DNA from 2 places in the Amycolatopsis sp. TRM77291 genome. Region 1 is predicted to be linked to the other one. Evidence: riboswitches for the same ligand, from Rfam matches in the RefSeq annotation. Region 1 holds a riboswitch; the other holds the start of a gene.
What was found. A riboswitch is a leader RNA that binds a small molecule or an ion and turns the genes downstream of it on or off. The one in region 1 is predicted to bind cobalamin.
Positions count from the first base shown of each region.

Region 2: linked by a shared signal. The riboswitch ahead of ACXIZN_RS05775 (ABC transporter substrate-binding protein) and the one ahead of ACXIZN_RS06600 (prenyltransferase/squalene oxidase repeat-containing protein) in region 1 are both predicted to bind cobalamin.

Region 1 is NZ_JBSZHF010000001.1:1,369,329-1,376,808, reverse strand. It holds gene ACXIZN_RS06620 (energy-coupling factor transporter transmembrane component T) at 1-631, opposite strand, end outside; gene ACXIZN_RS06615 (ABC transporter substrate-binding protein) at 631-1,551, opposite strand; gene ACXIZN_RS06610 (flagellar hook-length control protein FliK) at 1,548-2,126, opposite strand; gene ACXIZN_RS06605 (hypothetical protein) at 2,123-4,570, opposite strand; cobalamin riboswitch at 4,638-4,752, opposite strand; cobalamin riboswitch at 4,840-4,965, shown strand; gene ACXIZN_RS06600 (prenyltransferase/squalene oxidase repeat-containing protein) at 4,998-6,002, shown strand; gene ACXIZN_RS06595 (helix-turn-helix transcriptional regulator) at 6,120-7,472, opposite strand.
Region 2 is NZ_JBSZHF010000001.1:1,207,949-1,215,428, forward strand. It holds gene ACXIZN_RS05760 (ABC transporter ATP-binding protein) at 1-230, opposite strand, end outside; gene ACXIZN_RS05765 (ABC transporter permease) at 227-1,012, opposite strand; gene ACXIZN_RS05770 (ABC transporter permease) at 1,006-1,947, opposite strand; gene ACXIZN_RS05775 (ABC transporter substrate-binding protein) at 1,949-3,457, opposite strand; cobalamin riboswitch at 3,538-3,702, opposite strand; gene ACXIZN_RS05780 (class I SAM-dependent methyltransferase) at 3,727-4,470, shown strand; gene ACXIZN_RS05785 (TMEM175 family protein) at 4,486-5,118, opposite strand; gene ACXIZN_RS05790 (DUF6790 family protein) at 5,129-5,626, opposite strand; gene ACXIZN_RS05795 (MarR family winged helix-turn-helix transcriptional regulator) at 5,684-6,103, shown strand; gene ACXIZN_RS05800 (GlxA family transcriptional regulator) at 6,256-7,248, shown strand; gene ACXIZN_RS05805 (DJ-1/PfpI family protein) at 7,268-7,480, shown strand, end outside.

The sequences.
Region 1 (7,480 bases):
GCAACGATCGCGAAAGCGCGTCCTCCAGCACGGGAATGAGGACGGTGTGCAGGGCCTTCATCTTCTTCTTCCCCGAACCGCCGCGCAGTTTGCGGGCCCGACGGACCCGCAGCACGCTTTCGGCCAGCTGCGGGAACACCGACAGCGCGACGATCACCGCCGTGCCCACCTCGTACAACGCCGGCGGCATCGCCTTGAGCAGCCGTTTCGGATTCGCGAGCGCGTTGGCCGCGCCGAGGCAGATCACCATCGCCGCCAGCCGCATCCCGTCGTAAAGCCCGCCCAGCAACGATTCCGCGGACACGTCGCCGAAGAGCCGGATCCCCGCCGCCCATTCCGGCAGCGGGATCTCGGGCAGCCGCAAGATGATCGTGGATCCTTCGGCACCGCCGAACACGATGCGGAAGAACACGCGGATCGCGACGATGAAGGCGCCGAGGTACAGGTAGAGCCGGAACGCCAGCGCCCACGGCGCCTCGCCGCGCCGGGCCACGACGACGTACCCCGCGACCGCCACGATGGTCAGCAGCAGCCACGGGTTCGTCGTACGGGTCGCGGCGACGGCGAGCCCCAGCGCCCACACCCACCACGCGGCCGGATGCAGGTCGCGCGGCAGGAAGTACGACGTCATCAGGCTCCTTGCGCGCGTTTGCGTCTGCGCGCCATCAGGAATCCGGCCAGGCACAACGCCAGTACCGCGGTGGCCGCCGCCCACGGCGCCCAGTCGCTCGCCCCGGACTCGCGTTCGATCGCCGCGTTGACGTCCTCGGCGTGCTCACCGCCGGTGAACGCGACGTTCCACGACGGGTCCGGTGCCTTCGGCCGCGCCGAGGCGCTCGGTCGCGGTTTGGGCGGCGGCAGCGCGCCGGAATCCGTACCCGCGGCGGGGGCTTCCCCCACGCTCGGTTCCGCACCGGCCGTTTGCCGCGGACCGTCCCCCGGCTGCGGTCGCTGCTGCCGCTCGCCGGGATCGCCGGTGGCGGGCTTGGCCTCTTCGCGCGGCACGCAAGGCCGGCTCTCGGTGCCGGGCCGTACGGCGGAGACCCGCGGGACGGGGTTGCTCTTGGCGGTGGCGTTCAAGGAGAACGACCAGCCCTCGAATCCGCCGGGGGTGAAGTCGCGGTTCTTGAGCCCCCACTGGCTGTAGTCCCACGCGCAGTTGTTCGAGGCGTGCCAGTAGGACCAGTAGGCCTGCGCGGGAGGCGTGTCGACACACGGCTCCCGGTACTCCCCGCGGCCGCTGACCGGGATGTTCTCGGCCGCGGACGGGCGGTTCTCGATCCGGCAGACGAACGACTCGCCCCAGCGCTGCACCCCGGCGATCTGGAAACCGGCGCCCTTGAGCGCGTCCAGCCCGGTGCCGCGCGTGGTCTGGGGATTGCAGCGGACGATGGCCGTGCCGCCGAGTTGCTGGAAGTCCACCACCACGGTGACCCCGGTGTCGTCCTTGCAGAACCCGGGATACCCCTTGCCCTGGTCGACGGCGTGCGCGGACGGTGCCGTGGCGGCGATCAGGAAGACCGCCGCCACCACGGGAAGGACCTTCCTCACGGGATGGCCGGGTTCCTCGGCGTGACACCGGGCGACGGGTTGGTCGTCGCCGACTTGTTCAGCGAGAACGACCAGCCCTCGAAGCCGCCGGGGGTCACGGTGCGGTTGAGGGCGCCCGTGGTGCTGTAGGTCCAGGTGGTGCCGGAGCCGTCGGCGTGCCAGTAGCCCCAGTACGCGCCGGGGGAAGGCGTGGTGACGCAGGCTTCCTTGTAGTTCGGGTTGGACGACAGCGGGATGGTCTCCGTCGCGGCCGGGCGGCCTTCCAGGCGGCAGACGAAAGCGAGGCCCCAGCGGGCGGTGCCGGCGACCGCGATCCCCGCGTCCTGCAACGCCTTGATACCCGTGCGGGTGGTGCCCGGCGCGGCGTTGGGCGAGCAGCGGGTGATCGTCGGCGCGGCGGTCCCGCCGTTACCGTCCAGCTCCTGGAAGTCGACCACGACGGTGACGCCGGTGAGCGCGTCGGGGCCGGTGCAGATCCCGTTGTAGCCCTTGGTGGTGTCGACCGCGTTCGCGGGTGCGGCGGAAAGCCCGATCAGTCCGATGAGGACGGACGTGACGGCGAGCAGTCTCTTCATGGTGTTGCCCCCTTTTTCTTGGTGAAACGGCGAAGTACGAAAACCAGGCCGAGCACGGTGAGCAGCAGCAGGACGGCCAGTCCGGCGAGCCCCCAGATCAGCCATGACGGCGGGGAGCCGGACTGCTCCGCGGCCAGTACCGGTGCGGCGGACGGATTCGCCTCGGTCAGCGGCAGCTGGATCGCGGGCGAGAGCGGCGACTCGGCCGCGGTCAGCCAAGAGCGGCCCGCGACTCCTTGCGCGGCGGCCAGACTGGTCGGGAAGTCGGTCTCCCCGGCGGATCCCTTGGCCAAACCGCCGTCGGCTCGGACCAGCTTGCCCAGTGACCGCGCCGTTCCGCTCGCGTCGAGGCCGGCGGCCTGCCGCGCGGCGGCGACGGCGGCGCTCAGCGCGACGTCCGGCTCTCCGTCCTCTCCGGTGACGACGCCCTCGCCGGTCGGCCGGACGCCGAGCGCGCCCACCGCGGAGACGAACGCCGACACACGCCGCTCGGTCCAGCCGTCCGGGCGCCGGGATGGGGGCGCGGCGTCGGTGTGCGGGCGCGCGGCGAGCGCGGTGACCGCGGCTGCGGTCGCGGCGAGGTCGCCGGAGCCGCATTCCACGGTGTCTAGATGCTTCGGGAAGGTTCCGTCGGCGCACTGACGCGAAAGGAGCAGTTCGACCGCGGGGCCGGGATCGGTCGCGGTGGCGAGCACCGCCCAAGCATGCCGCTCGACGGTCTCGTCGGCATCGGCGAACGATCCGGTGTCGGTGAACTCACCGTCGGTGCCGCGCAGCTTCACCAGATCGGCGCGCAGTGGACCGGCGGCATCCGACTTCGCGAACTCGGCGACGAGCACGAGTTTCGCGAGCGGCTCGGCATAGGACGCCTCGCCTTGCTCATACGGCGCGCCGTGGGCATAGGCCTGGACGGCTTCCGGCTTCAGCAGGAACTGCGACGCGCGGGCGACCGCGTCCGGCTGCTGGTCAAGCGCTCGCAGGGCCAGCACCACGTCGGCGGTGGCGTCGTAGTCGACGTAGGTCTTGCCGTCCTCGGTCACCTCGACGTGGTCACCGCCGGCGAGCCGGTTCGCCAGGTAGGCGCCGAGGCGGACGGGCGGTGTCGCCGTGACCGGGGCGGCGATCGCCGCCGGTGGCTGGACGACGGTGGACGCTTTGGGCGTGCCCGCCTTCCTGGGTCTGGGCGGCGGCGTCACCGCGGTCGTGGTGGTGGTCGTCGTGGGAGCCGGGGCGACGTCGGCCGGTGGCCGGACGTCACCCTTCGCGAGCGCGTAGAAGCCGACCTGCGCCAACCCGAGCGAAGCCTGGGCACCCGCGCGGATCCAGGTGTCGAGCCCGCTGATCCCCGACGTGCGCGCGGACTCGTAGTCGGCGGGGTTGTAGGCGATCGCGCCGAGCTCGCCCGCGAGCTTGGTACCGGAGTCTGCGGCGGCGTTCGCCTGCGCGGATTTGAGGTACCGCACGCCCTTGTTCACCGCCGCGTCCGCGCCGCCGGCGTCGGCGAGCGCCTGGACGATCAGGCCGGTGCTGTTGGTGTTCGGTGCTTCGGTGCTGACGCCACCACCCCAGCCGCCACCGGCGGTCTGGTTCGCCTTGAGCCACGAGACGGTCTTGGCGATCGGCGCGTCGAGCCCGGTCGCGCCCGCCTTCCGTGCGGCCAGCAGCGCCGAGAGCCCGAGACCGGTGGCGTCGCCGTCCGACGGCGACAGGTCGAGCGGTTTCCCCTCGTCGCAGGTCGAGATCTTGCGTCCGTCCGGCGTGACGTGGTCGCCGGTCTCGTTCGTCGGGATGTCCTTGAAGAAGAGGCGGAAGTAGCCCTCGGAACACTGCTGGGTCAGCAGCTTGTCGATGGCGAGACGTTCGCTCTCCCCCGCCGCGGCGAGCCCGATGACGCCGAGCGCCTGGCCGAACGTGTTCGCGTCGTTGTTCACCGGGCCGGTGTGCTCCGGATCCTTGGAGTAGTCGCTGATCCGGCCCTTGTCGGGGCCCTTGCGCATGATCGCGGCATGGGTCTCGGCGACCAGGTCGTATCCGTCGACGTTTCGCGGGTCCCGGCCGGAAACCTGCGCGGCGACCAGCATCTTGGCGAGCGAGCCGCCGACGACGACCTTGTCGTACCCGCCCCCGGGAACCAGCCCGTCCCAGGTGAAGTAGTCGGTGGCGTGGCCTTCTTCGTCGAGGAACCTCATGATCGGCTCGGCCTTGGCGCCGTCACCCGACGCGTACATCGCGAAAAGGACGTCGAGCATCACGCCGTGGTCCGGCAGTGTGCCGCCGCTGGGATTCTCGAGCGTGCCGTCCGGCTTCAGCTTCGTCGCGAGCCAGCGGGAATTCGCCTTCGCGGCGCCGAGGTCGTTCGCGGCGGCGGCCGTCCCGGTGAGCAGTGCGGCGACCACGCCGACGCTGACGGCGAACGCCATCGCGGCCAGGTACCCGCGGCGCATGGCTCCTCCTTGCGGCGTGACGGAGGACGGCGCGGGACGCCGCGGTCACCCCTGTTTATCGCGACAGTGGTTCGTTCATCCGCCCGTTCGGTATCCCGGCTCGCCCTGGTGAAGGGCCTACGGTTGCGCGACAGCGCCGGATTTCGACCGGCTTCCCCGTCACGGGCGGCGGTGTTCTGTTGTCGAGCGAGGCGAGGTTAACACTCGATCACCTCCGGCAGGCACCGCTGACCAGGTCGGTCATCAGGATCACACCGGTCCTTCGCGCTCGGCGGTACTCTTCGGTTCGTCCGATTCAGCGCGGTCGTGGGGGAAGTCCGGTGAGAGTCCGGCGCTGTCCCGCAACGGTGTGCCTCCAGGCGAGCCCGGTCACCCACGTCGCGCGGTGTCACCGACTCCTGTCGTGGAAATGCGGGAAAGGGTTCTCATGAGACGTTTGGTTTTCGCTGTCGTGCTGCTGTGCGGCATCGGGCTGGTCGCCGCTCCGGCGGCGGCCGCGGCCACCCACAACAAGGCGGACGCCGCCGCGGGCTGGCTCGCAAGGCAGCTGACCGACGGGGAACGGTTCGAGGCCGACTTCGGCGGCCAGAAGTTCCCCGACCAGGGTTTGACGATCGACGCGGTCTTCGCGTTCGCCGCCGCCGGGGTATCGGACACGAACGCGGGCAAGGCGATCGCGTGGCTGGCGAAACCGGAGATCACCACGGCCTACGTCGGCGGTGGCACGGAGGCGTACGCGGGCGCGCACGCCAAGCTGCTGCTCGCCGCGCAAGTCCGCGGCAAGGACCCGGCGTCGTTCGGCGGTGTCGATCTGAAGGCGGGCCTGCTCTCGCTGCTGACGCCGTCCGGCCGGTTCTCCGACCGGTCCGAATACGGCGACTACTCCAACGCTCTTTCGCAGTCGCTCGCACTGCTGGCGCTGGACCGCACCGGCGAGGCGCCGGCGCGGGCCGTGGCGTTCCTCGCGGGCAGCCAGTGCCCGGACGGCGGTTTCCCGCTGAACTTCGGCGAAGCGACGTGCGTGAGCGACGTCGACGCGACCGCGACGGTCGTCCAGGCTCTGCGCGCCACCGGTGACGCGGTGAACGCCGGGGAGGGCACCTCCTGGCTGGTCACCAAGCAGCACCCGAACGGCGGCTTCGGTTTCGGCACCGACGCGCCGAACGCGAACAGCACCGGCCTCGCCGCGCAGGCGCTGGCCGGGCACCGTCCCGCCGCCGCGGTCAAGGCGCGGGAATTCCTGCGGTCACTGCAGACCGGCTGCGCCGGCGCCGAGGCGGACCGCGGCGCGATCGCCTACGACGCCACGGGCCTGAACCCGTCGACCGCCCCGCGCGCGACCGCGCAGGCGATCCTCGGCCTGGCCAGGGTTCCGCTGAGCGACCTGCACGGCGGCGGACGTCCGCAGGCCCCGGTCCTGGCCTGCCCGTAACTCGCGTGATCAGCGACGTGACTCGCGTGTTTGGAGGCGTAACTCACGAGTCACGCCGCTGATCACGCGAGTTACGGCTCCAATCACGTGAGTTACGGCTCCAATCACGCGAGTTCCTCACTCCCCGGCGGCGACGCGGCGCGCGAGTTCCACGCGGGACCGCACCCCCAGTGCCGTGAAGATGTTCCGCAGGTGGTGATCCACCGTGCGATGGCTGATCACCAGCCGCCGCGCGATCTCCTTGTTCGTCTCCCCCGCCGCCACCAGCCGGGTGATGGCGTCCTGCTGCGGGGTGAGCCCGGCGAGCGACCGGTGCGGGGTGTCGACGGTCTCGCCGGTCGCCCGCAGCCCGGCCCTCGCCCGTTCGGCGAACCGGGCCGCGCCGACGTTTTCGAAGCCGCGCAGGGCATCGCGGAACTGGTCGCGGGCGTCGCGGGTCCGGCGATGCCGTCGCAGCAGGGTGGCGTACGCGAACCGGGTCCTGGCGAGTTCCATCGCGCCACCCGCCCGCCGGTGCGCCTCGATGGCCAGTACGAAACGCCGTTCCGCGGTCTCCGGATCCGGCGCGGTCAGCGCGTGACAGCGGTGGCTCAGCGCGAGCCAGCAGGGTTCCGCGCCCGCGAGGGTCCAGCGGTCGAACACCTCCAGCGCGGCCAGCGCGCGTTCGGGCCGCCCGGAACAGACGGCCGCTTCGACGAGTTGCGGCGTGGCCAGCACCCGGATCACCGGCTGGTCGCCGGAGACACCCGAAGCGAGATCTTCGAGCCTGCTCAACGCGTCGTCGGGCCGGTCCTCGGCAAGGTCCAGACAGGCGTTCGCCCACGCGGCGACCGCGGCGGGCCTGCCGAGGCCGCGTTCGGCGATCCCCTCGGCCGCCTCGCCCAGCTCCGGTACGCGGTCACCGAGCAGGGCGGCGGCCAGGCCCAGCAGCGTCAGATGCTCCATCCGCAGGTTGTGCGGTGCGCGCAGCCCGTCGCGGGACGCCGCCCGCGCACAGGGGATTCGGTCGAGCGCGATCGCCGAGAGCGACAGGTAGATCAGCGCCCACGGCAGTTCCGCGTGCCGTTTGCCGAGGCGCGCGCGGCTCACGGCCGCGGCCGCGTATTCGTGCGCCCGTTCGGCATGCCCGCGGGCGAAGGCCGCTTCGGCCGCCCAGACGGCGCCGGCGACGTCCGAGCCGGCCATCCCTTTGGCGACGGCGTCCGTCAACGGAGCGACGGCGTCCTCGTGGCGGCCGGCGTAAACCGAGGTGAGACCGTGGAAATGGGCGGAGGCCAGCTCGTCGCCCGCCGGGACCGTCCGGGCGAGGGCCCGGTAGCCGCTCAGATCACCACCGAGCCTGCGCGCCTCACCCGCCAGCAGGAGCGCGCCCGCCGGATCGGGCAGCAGGTCCGCCGCCGCGCCCAGTTCGTGGGTGGCGACGGCGGGATCGCCGTCGCGCAGCTCGATCTCCCCGTGCAGCAACGCCACCGCGCCCG
Region 2 (7,480 bases), 160 kb from region 1:
TCGGAAGCGGTCCGGTTCAACAGCGGGGATCCCGCCAGCACCACCGACCCGGACAGCGTGATCCCCGGGCGGGTCTGTCCGGTCGCGGCGAGACCCAAGGTGGTCTTTCCCGTGCCGGACGCGCCGAGTACGACGAGTACCCGGCCCGGTTCGAGGGATAGTGAGACGTCGTCGAGCAGAACGGTTTCCCCGGCGCGGGCGGACAGTCCGCTGATCTCCAGGACGGTCACGGGATCACCCGCCTGGCGGCGAGCAGCCGGTCGGCGACGAGGTTCGTGCCGACGCACAACGCCATCAGCAGCGCGGCGGGCACGAGGACCACCGCGGGCGAGGTGTAGAGCGCGTCGCTGTTGCGTTCGATGACCACGGCCCAGTCCGGGGAGTCGGCGGGCAGGCCGAGACCGAGGAAGTTCGCCGACGCCAGCAGGTAGAGCACCACGCCGAGCCGCGTGCCGGCGTCGGTCGCGACGGGACCGGTGAGGTGCCGGGCGACGTACCCGAGCTGGATCCGCCACCACGGTTGTCCTTGCATGGTCAGGGCTTCCACGGCGGTACGGCAGCCGGGCGCCAGCGCCGCGGCCCGCACCACGCGGGTGATCGCGGGCAGCTGGAGCACGGCGACGACGGGAATGAGCACGCCGGGCCCACGGTGCCCGGTCGCGGCGAGCACCATGAGCACGAGCAGCGATGGGAAGGCCAGCACAAGATCGAGGGACCGCATCACGGTTTCGTCGGCCAGCCGTCCGCGCCCGGCCGCGACCAGACCGAGCGGCACCCCGATCAGATAGGCGAGCCCGAGCGCGGCGGCCGTCATGCCGATCACGGGGAACCCGCCCGCGAGGATCACCGTGAGCGCGTCACGGCCGAGGACGTCGGTGCCGAGCGGATGGGCGCCGCCCGGTGCCTGCCACGGCGCCCCGACCGATTCCACGGGGCCCGCGATCACCGGCCCGGCCATCGCGAGCGCCAGCGGCACCGCGAGGAGGGACCAGCCCAGTATCCGTTTCACCACGTGGCACGCTCCCGCTGCGGCGTGAGCCGATGCGCCACGAGGTCCGCGACGAGGTTTCCGAGCACGACCACCCCGGCGAACAGCAGCACGTATCCCTGCACCTGCGGGATGTCCCGGTTCTGCACGGCTTCGACGAAACCCGTGCCGAGCCCGGTGATCGCGAACAGGGACTCGACGATCACCGTGCCGGTCAGCAGCCCTTCCACGGCGCGGGCGAGTTGCTGCACGGCGGGCGCCGCGGCGGCGGGCAGGAGATGACGCAGCACCACGGAGCGTTCGGGCAGGCCCAGCAGACGCAGGTGCCCGGCCACCTGGCCCCGGGTCTGCTCGGCGATCCCGATCCGGAGTTGCCGGGCGACGTCGCACAGCTGCCGGGCGACCAGCACGATCACCGGCAGCACGAGCACCTCGGGGCGCGCGGTCAGGTCCATACCGGCCGCGGTCGCCGGGAGCAGTCCGGTGTAGACGGCGAATCCGGCGACCAGCAGCAGACCGAGGACGAATTCGGGGATCGCGTGCAGGAACAGCGTGACCGCGGTGAGCACCCGGTCGGTCCGCGACCCTTCGCGCAGCCCGCAGGTCACCCCGATGCCCAGCGCGAGCGGTACGAGCACGAGCAGGGTCACCCCGGCGAGCACGGCGGTGGTGGCGAAGCGGCGGGTGATCTCGTCGGTCACCGGGGCACCGGTCACGAGCGACCGGCCGAGATCGCCGGTGACCAGCCCCGAAAGCCAGTGCCCGAACCGGTCGAGGACCGGCTGGTCGAGGCCGAGCCGGTGGCGCACGGTCGCCACCTGCTCCTCGGTGGCCTGCTCACCGAGCACGACCGACGCCGCGTCACCGGGGAGCAACGCGGTCACGGCGAACGTCGCGACCAGGACGAACATCGCCTGAAGTACCGCGAAACCGAGCCGCCGGGCGGTGTAACCCGGCACGTCAGGACAGCCGGGCGCGGTCGAACCTCGCCCAGTCGAAGGTGTTCGGCGGCGCGGTCACCAGTCCGGACACCCGCTTCGACACGCCGATCGTCCAGGTGCTGAACCCCCAGGCGAGCAGACCTCCGGACGCGTGCACGATCCGCTGCGCGTCACCGAACAGCGCCAGCCGGGCACCCTCGTCCGCGGTGGCCGCGGCCCGGTCCATCAGGGCGTCGAACTCAGGCGAGGCGAAACCGTTGACGTTGTTCGAACCACCGGTCCGGAAGCGCTGGTTGAGGAACGTCGGCACCGGCAGGGTCGCCGTGCGGGTGAGCGCGGCGACACCCTTGGTCTTGATCTCGCTGAAATAGGTGCTCGACCCGCGCGTGTTCGGGGTGACCTTCAGCCCGATTTCCCCGAGCTGCCGGGAAATCAGCGTGGCCGCGGTGGCGAAACCCGGGTCGACGTCGCTGGTTTCGACGGCGAAGGCCAGCCCCTCCGCGCCCGCCTCCCGGACGAACGAGCGGGCCAGTTCCACATCGCGTCCGCGCTGGGGGATGCCGGCGGCGTACCCGCGGAGTCCCTTGCCGAACAGGTCGTTGCCGATCTCGCCGCGGCCGGCCAGCGCGACGCGGTTCAGCGCCTCTCTGTCCACTCCGGACAGTACGGCGCGGACCAGCCTCGGGTCGGCGAACGGCGGCTGCGTCACGCGCAGGATCATGCCCTGCATCGTCGTTCCCTTGGCTTCGAGCAGCGAGACGCGCGCGTCACCGGCCAACCGGGCGGCGGTTCCGGCCGCGAGGTCGTGGGCGTAGTCGACCTGCCCGGAAAGTAAGGCGTTGACGCGTGCGGCTTCCTCGTTGACCGGAACGAATTCCAGCTCGTCGATACTCGGCGCACCGTCCCAATGGGACTCGTTCCTGCGGAACACGGCGGGGCCTCCCGGGGTGAACGAGACGAACCGGAACGGGCCGGAGCCGACCGGCGCCGTGAAGTCCGTCGTCCCGGCGGGCACGATCTCGGCGCCGGGAGCTCCCCAGCCCGACGGGAACTCGAAGTCGGGGGCGGCGAGGATCAGCTCGATTTCGGTGGGGGACACCGCTTTGCTGCGGCCGAAATCCACCTTCGCGAAGTACTGCCGTGACGAGGAGGCCAGTGCGGGATCGGCGATCCGCCGGAAGGTGTAGAGCACGTCGTCCGCCGTGACCGGACGGCCGTCGTGGAAGGCCGCCCGCCGCAGCCGGATCCGCCAGCGCGTGCCCGAATCGTCGCTCTCCCAGGACTCGGCGAGCCGCGGCCGCAACGAGGTGTCGGCGTTGTAGGCGACCAGCGTGTCGAAGAGCGCCTTGGCCCGCGCCTGGTCGACGAAAAGGGAGACCTGCGCCGGGTCCAGCGTCTCCTTCGAGCCGCCCGCGGCGAACGCGACCCTCAACCGGCCCGTGTCCGCCGGCGTGGTCCCGCACGCGGCCAACGGCGTGAGGGCGGCCAGGGCGAGGAGCCGCCGTCGGGTGAGCGGATGACGCGTCATAGGAACCTCCGGGACATCGAGCACTGTCCCGGGCGCGCGGCCGCACGTGAACGGGACCCCGCTCCGTACTCCACGACAGTTGGGGCTGGCAGTACCCGGCGGGCAGTCCGGCTCTCGGCACCGGGAGTGCTCCCAGGCCGATCACGGTTGCGGGTCAGCGCCGGATTCACACCGGCTTCCCCCGACGGGCACCTTCTTGCGTTGTGGCGCCCACGGTAACCCATGACCGGGATGTGCTACACAGGATCAAGATCACGAAGGGGAGGCCGGTGGACGGGAAACTCGCGGCGGACTGGGTGCGCCGGTGGGACATCCAGCAGGAACGCTACGTCGCCGACCGCGAAGAACGTTTCGCCGTGCTGATCGACGTCGTCGAGCACGTATGCCGTGACGTCGCCGACCCGCTGGTGCTGGACCTCGGCTGCGGCCCGGGATCGCTGGCCACGAGGCTAGCCGGGCGGCTCCCGCGGGCGCGGATCGTCGGCGTCGACAACGACCCCTTCCTGCTCGCGCTCGCCAGGGCCACCCGGCCGCCGGAGACGGAAATCGAGTACCTCCAGGCGGACCTCGCCGAGAGCGGCCGGCTGAAGTGGGGGCAGGTCGACGCCGCGGTCTCGACGACCGCGTTGCACTGGCTGCGTCCCGAGCGGCTCGCCGAGGTCTACCGTGACCTCGCCGGAGCGCTGAGGGAGGGCGGAGCGCTCGTCAACGGTGATCACTTCTACGACGAACAGCCTGCCATCCGCGAACTCGCCGAGGTCGTCAAGAACCGGCGGGCGGAGCGTGCCGGGGTCGGCGCCAACGAGGAATGGAAGGCCTGGTGGGCCGCGGTCGCCGCGGATCCCGCGCTGCGTGAGCGGTTCACGGCCGACGAGTTGCGCGGCATTTCGACCGGCTACGGCAACCGGTTGAGCCCGCAGGAACACACCAGGCTGCTCCGGGAAGCGGGTTTCGCCGAAGTGGCCCCGGTATGGCAGTTCGGCGACGACTACGTCCTGGTGGCCCTGCGCTGACCCCGATCCGGCCGCTCAAGTGGCGGACGGCCGGTGGTCCTGGACGCGGCGGGCGACGGCGAGCGCGACAGGCGCCGCGAGCCAGCACAGGTAGGCGGCGGCGCCGTTCGTCAGGAACGGGACGGGTACGGAGAACCCGAACACCGCGGCCAGGCAGACGCTGCGCGTCAGGCTTTGGGCGAACACCTTCGGCGGCCCGCCGGTCCCGTACAGGTGTCCGCGCCGGATCTCCCGGATGATCAGCGCGAACGACGCGGAGGCCAGGACCTGCACCGTGGCGTACACGCTGAACCGGAGCGGGAAGGCTCCCTCGGCGGTGATGACCCGCGTCGCGAACGGCATCAGGACCTGCATGAACAACCAGGCCAGGGTGAGGCTGATCAGGCGCCCGTTCAGCGAGCGGACGTAGGGGAAGATCTCGTGGTGCGCGCGCCAGTGCGCGGAGATCACCACGAAGCTGAGCGCGAAGGCGATGTATTCCTTGCCGTGGGCCGAGATCGAGCCCAGCATGGCGCCGGTGGTGTCGCCGTGGGGGATCGGGAGGTCCAGCGCCAGCAAGGTGAGCGCGATCGCGATCACCGCGTCTACGAAGATGCCGAGCCGCTCGGCGGCGGCCTTCCCGATCGCGTGGCCGGTCTGTGTCGTCATGATGAGGGCCTCAGGCGGCGATCTTCGCGGCGAGGCGTCGCGATCGCAGGGCCAGGACGATCATGACCGCCGGGAGCAGGACGTCGGTGACGAGTACACCGCCGGTGTTGCCGGGGGCGTGGTCACCGTTGGCGAACCATTGGTAGACGTGGCCGATCGCGGCTCCCCAGAGGAACATCCCGCCGGCGATGCCGATGGTGAGGCGTTCGCGCGCGGAGGCCGAGGCGGCCCGGAAGCCCAGGACGGCCAGGGCGAGGTTGGCGAAGGCGATCTCGAACATGAACGGCGTCCGCTCGAAGCCGATCGCCGTGGCCATGACGTCCGGGAAGGCGAGGAAAGCGACCGTCATCCACAGGCTGCCGCAGCCGAAGGCGCCGATGGCCCACCAGCGCTGCCAGATTTCGAGCCGCTCCTGAGACGACGTCGCGTGGCGGGCGCGGAGGAACGCTCCGGCGGCGGGCACGACGACCCAGACCAGGGGGAAGGCGGATTGGGTGAAGTAGTTCATGGCATCAGTCTTACCTGGTTAATATTAACCCGTCAACACTGATGGTAGGGTGACGCCGTGGACGACGGACTCGCGGACCTGCTGCACCGGGTGGTCATGCTGATGGGCGAAGCCGCCCGGCGGCGCGCCGATGACCCCGGCGGTTTGACCTACAGCCAGATACGGCTTCTGGGCACGCTCGAGGAAATCGAGCCGGCGACGCAGCACCGGCTCGCCCAGGCGCTGTCGGTGTCCGACCCGGCGATCAGCCGGGCCCTGCGGCCACTCGAAGCGGACGGTCTGGTGCGGATCACCGTCGACCCCGAGCACGCGCGCCGCCGGCTGGTCCGGCTCACCGATCTCGGCCGGAAAGCCTTCCACGCGGCGGGAAAGCCGCTTTACGACGAGTTGCGCGAAGGGCTCATCGCGGCGGGCTTTCCGTACGAGCGCTATCTCCAGGACACCGTCCGGCTGGCCGAAATCCTCGCGGCCGACTGAGCCCTGCCGGGACGAAGGCGTCCTTCGCCGCATCGGATACGGCGAACGGAGCATTCGCGGCGGGTGTCCACTGTGGTCATCGCGCGGCGACGTGTCGTCCAGCGTGGGGAAAGCCTGCCCAGGATCAGGCAGCCGGCGAGTAGGTTCGCCCTGTGGGGTCTGGAACGGAATCGGTGCGCCGCGTGGTGATCGTCGCCTTCGACGGCGCGCAGATACTCGATGTCGCCTGTCCCAGCGGGGCGTTGGAGATCGCGAACTCGCACGGTGCCGCGCCGCCGTATGCCGTCGAACTGGCCACGGTGCACGGGCGGACGACGCGGAGTTCGTCGGGGATCCTGCTCGCCGGTGTGCGGCGGCTGGCCGAGGTGCCGGGGCGGATGGACACGATGCTCGTGGTCGGGGGCGCGGGAACGGAGGCGGCGGCCAAGGACGAGCGACTGCTGACGCAGGTGCGGCGGCTGGCGGAACGAAGCCGGCGGGTCGCGTCGGTGTGCACGGGGACGTTCGTGCTGGCGGCCGCCGGGCTGCTCGACCACCGGCGGGTCACCACCCACTGGGGATACAGCGAGCAGCTCGCCGCGGCTTTTCCCGCCGTGACAGTGGATCCCGCCCCGCTCTACATCCGCGACGGGAACGTCATCACCTCGGCCGGGGTCATCAGCGCGCTGGATCTCACGCTCGCGCTGATCGAGGACGACCACGGTCCGACGCTGGCCCGCGAAGTCGCCCGTGAACTGGTGACCTATCTGCACCGCCCGGCCGACCAGGCGCAGATCAGCACGTTCCTGGCCGCTCCGCCACCGGGCAACCGGGTCGTGCTGGATCTGCTGGGCTACATCTCCGCGCATCTCACCGAGGATCTGAGCCCGCCGGCGCTGGCGGCGCGGGCCGGGGTCACCACCCGGCATCTCACCCGCCTGTTCACCGCCGAGCTGGGCAGCACCCCGGCCAGGACCGTGCGCACGGCGCGGACCGAGGCGGCGGCCCAGCTGGTGCGGTCCACCGCGTTGCCGCTCGCCGCGGTCGCCCGGCAATGCGGGTTCGCCTCGGCGGAGACCCTGCGCACGGCGTTCCGCCACCACTACGGGCTCTCCGGGGACAAGCTTCGCAGGATGCCGGACATGCCACGCCCGATCGTCCCCTGACCGCTCCAGGATTCGCGGCATGAACGATGCGAAGACCACGCGCAGGACAGTGCTGGCGGGAGCCGCGGCGGCCGCGGCGTTCGGCCTCGGCACCGGCACGGCCCAGGCGGAGAGCTCAGGATTGAAGATCGGCATCCTGCTCTACGACGGCTTCAGCCTGCTGGATCCGACCGGCCCCGCCGAGGTGTTGTCCCGGCTGCCCGGCGCGACGGTGACGATGATCGCGGAGCAC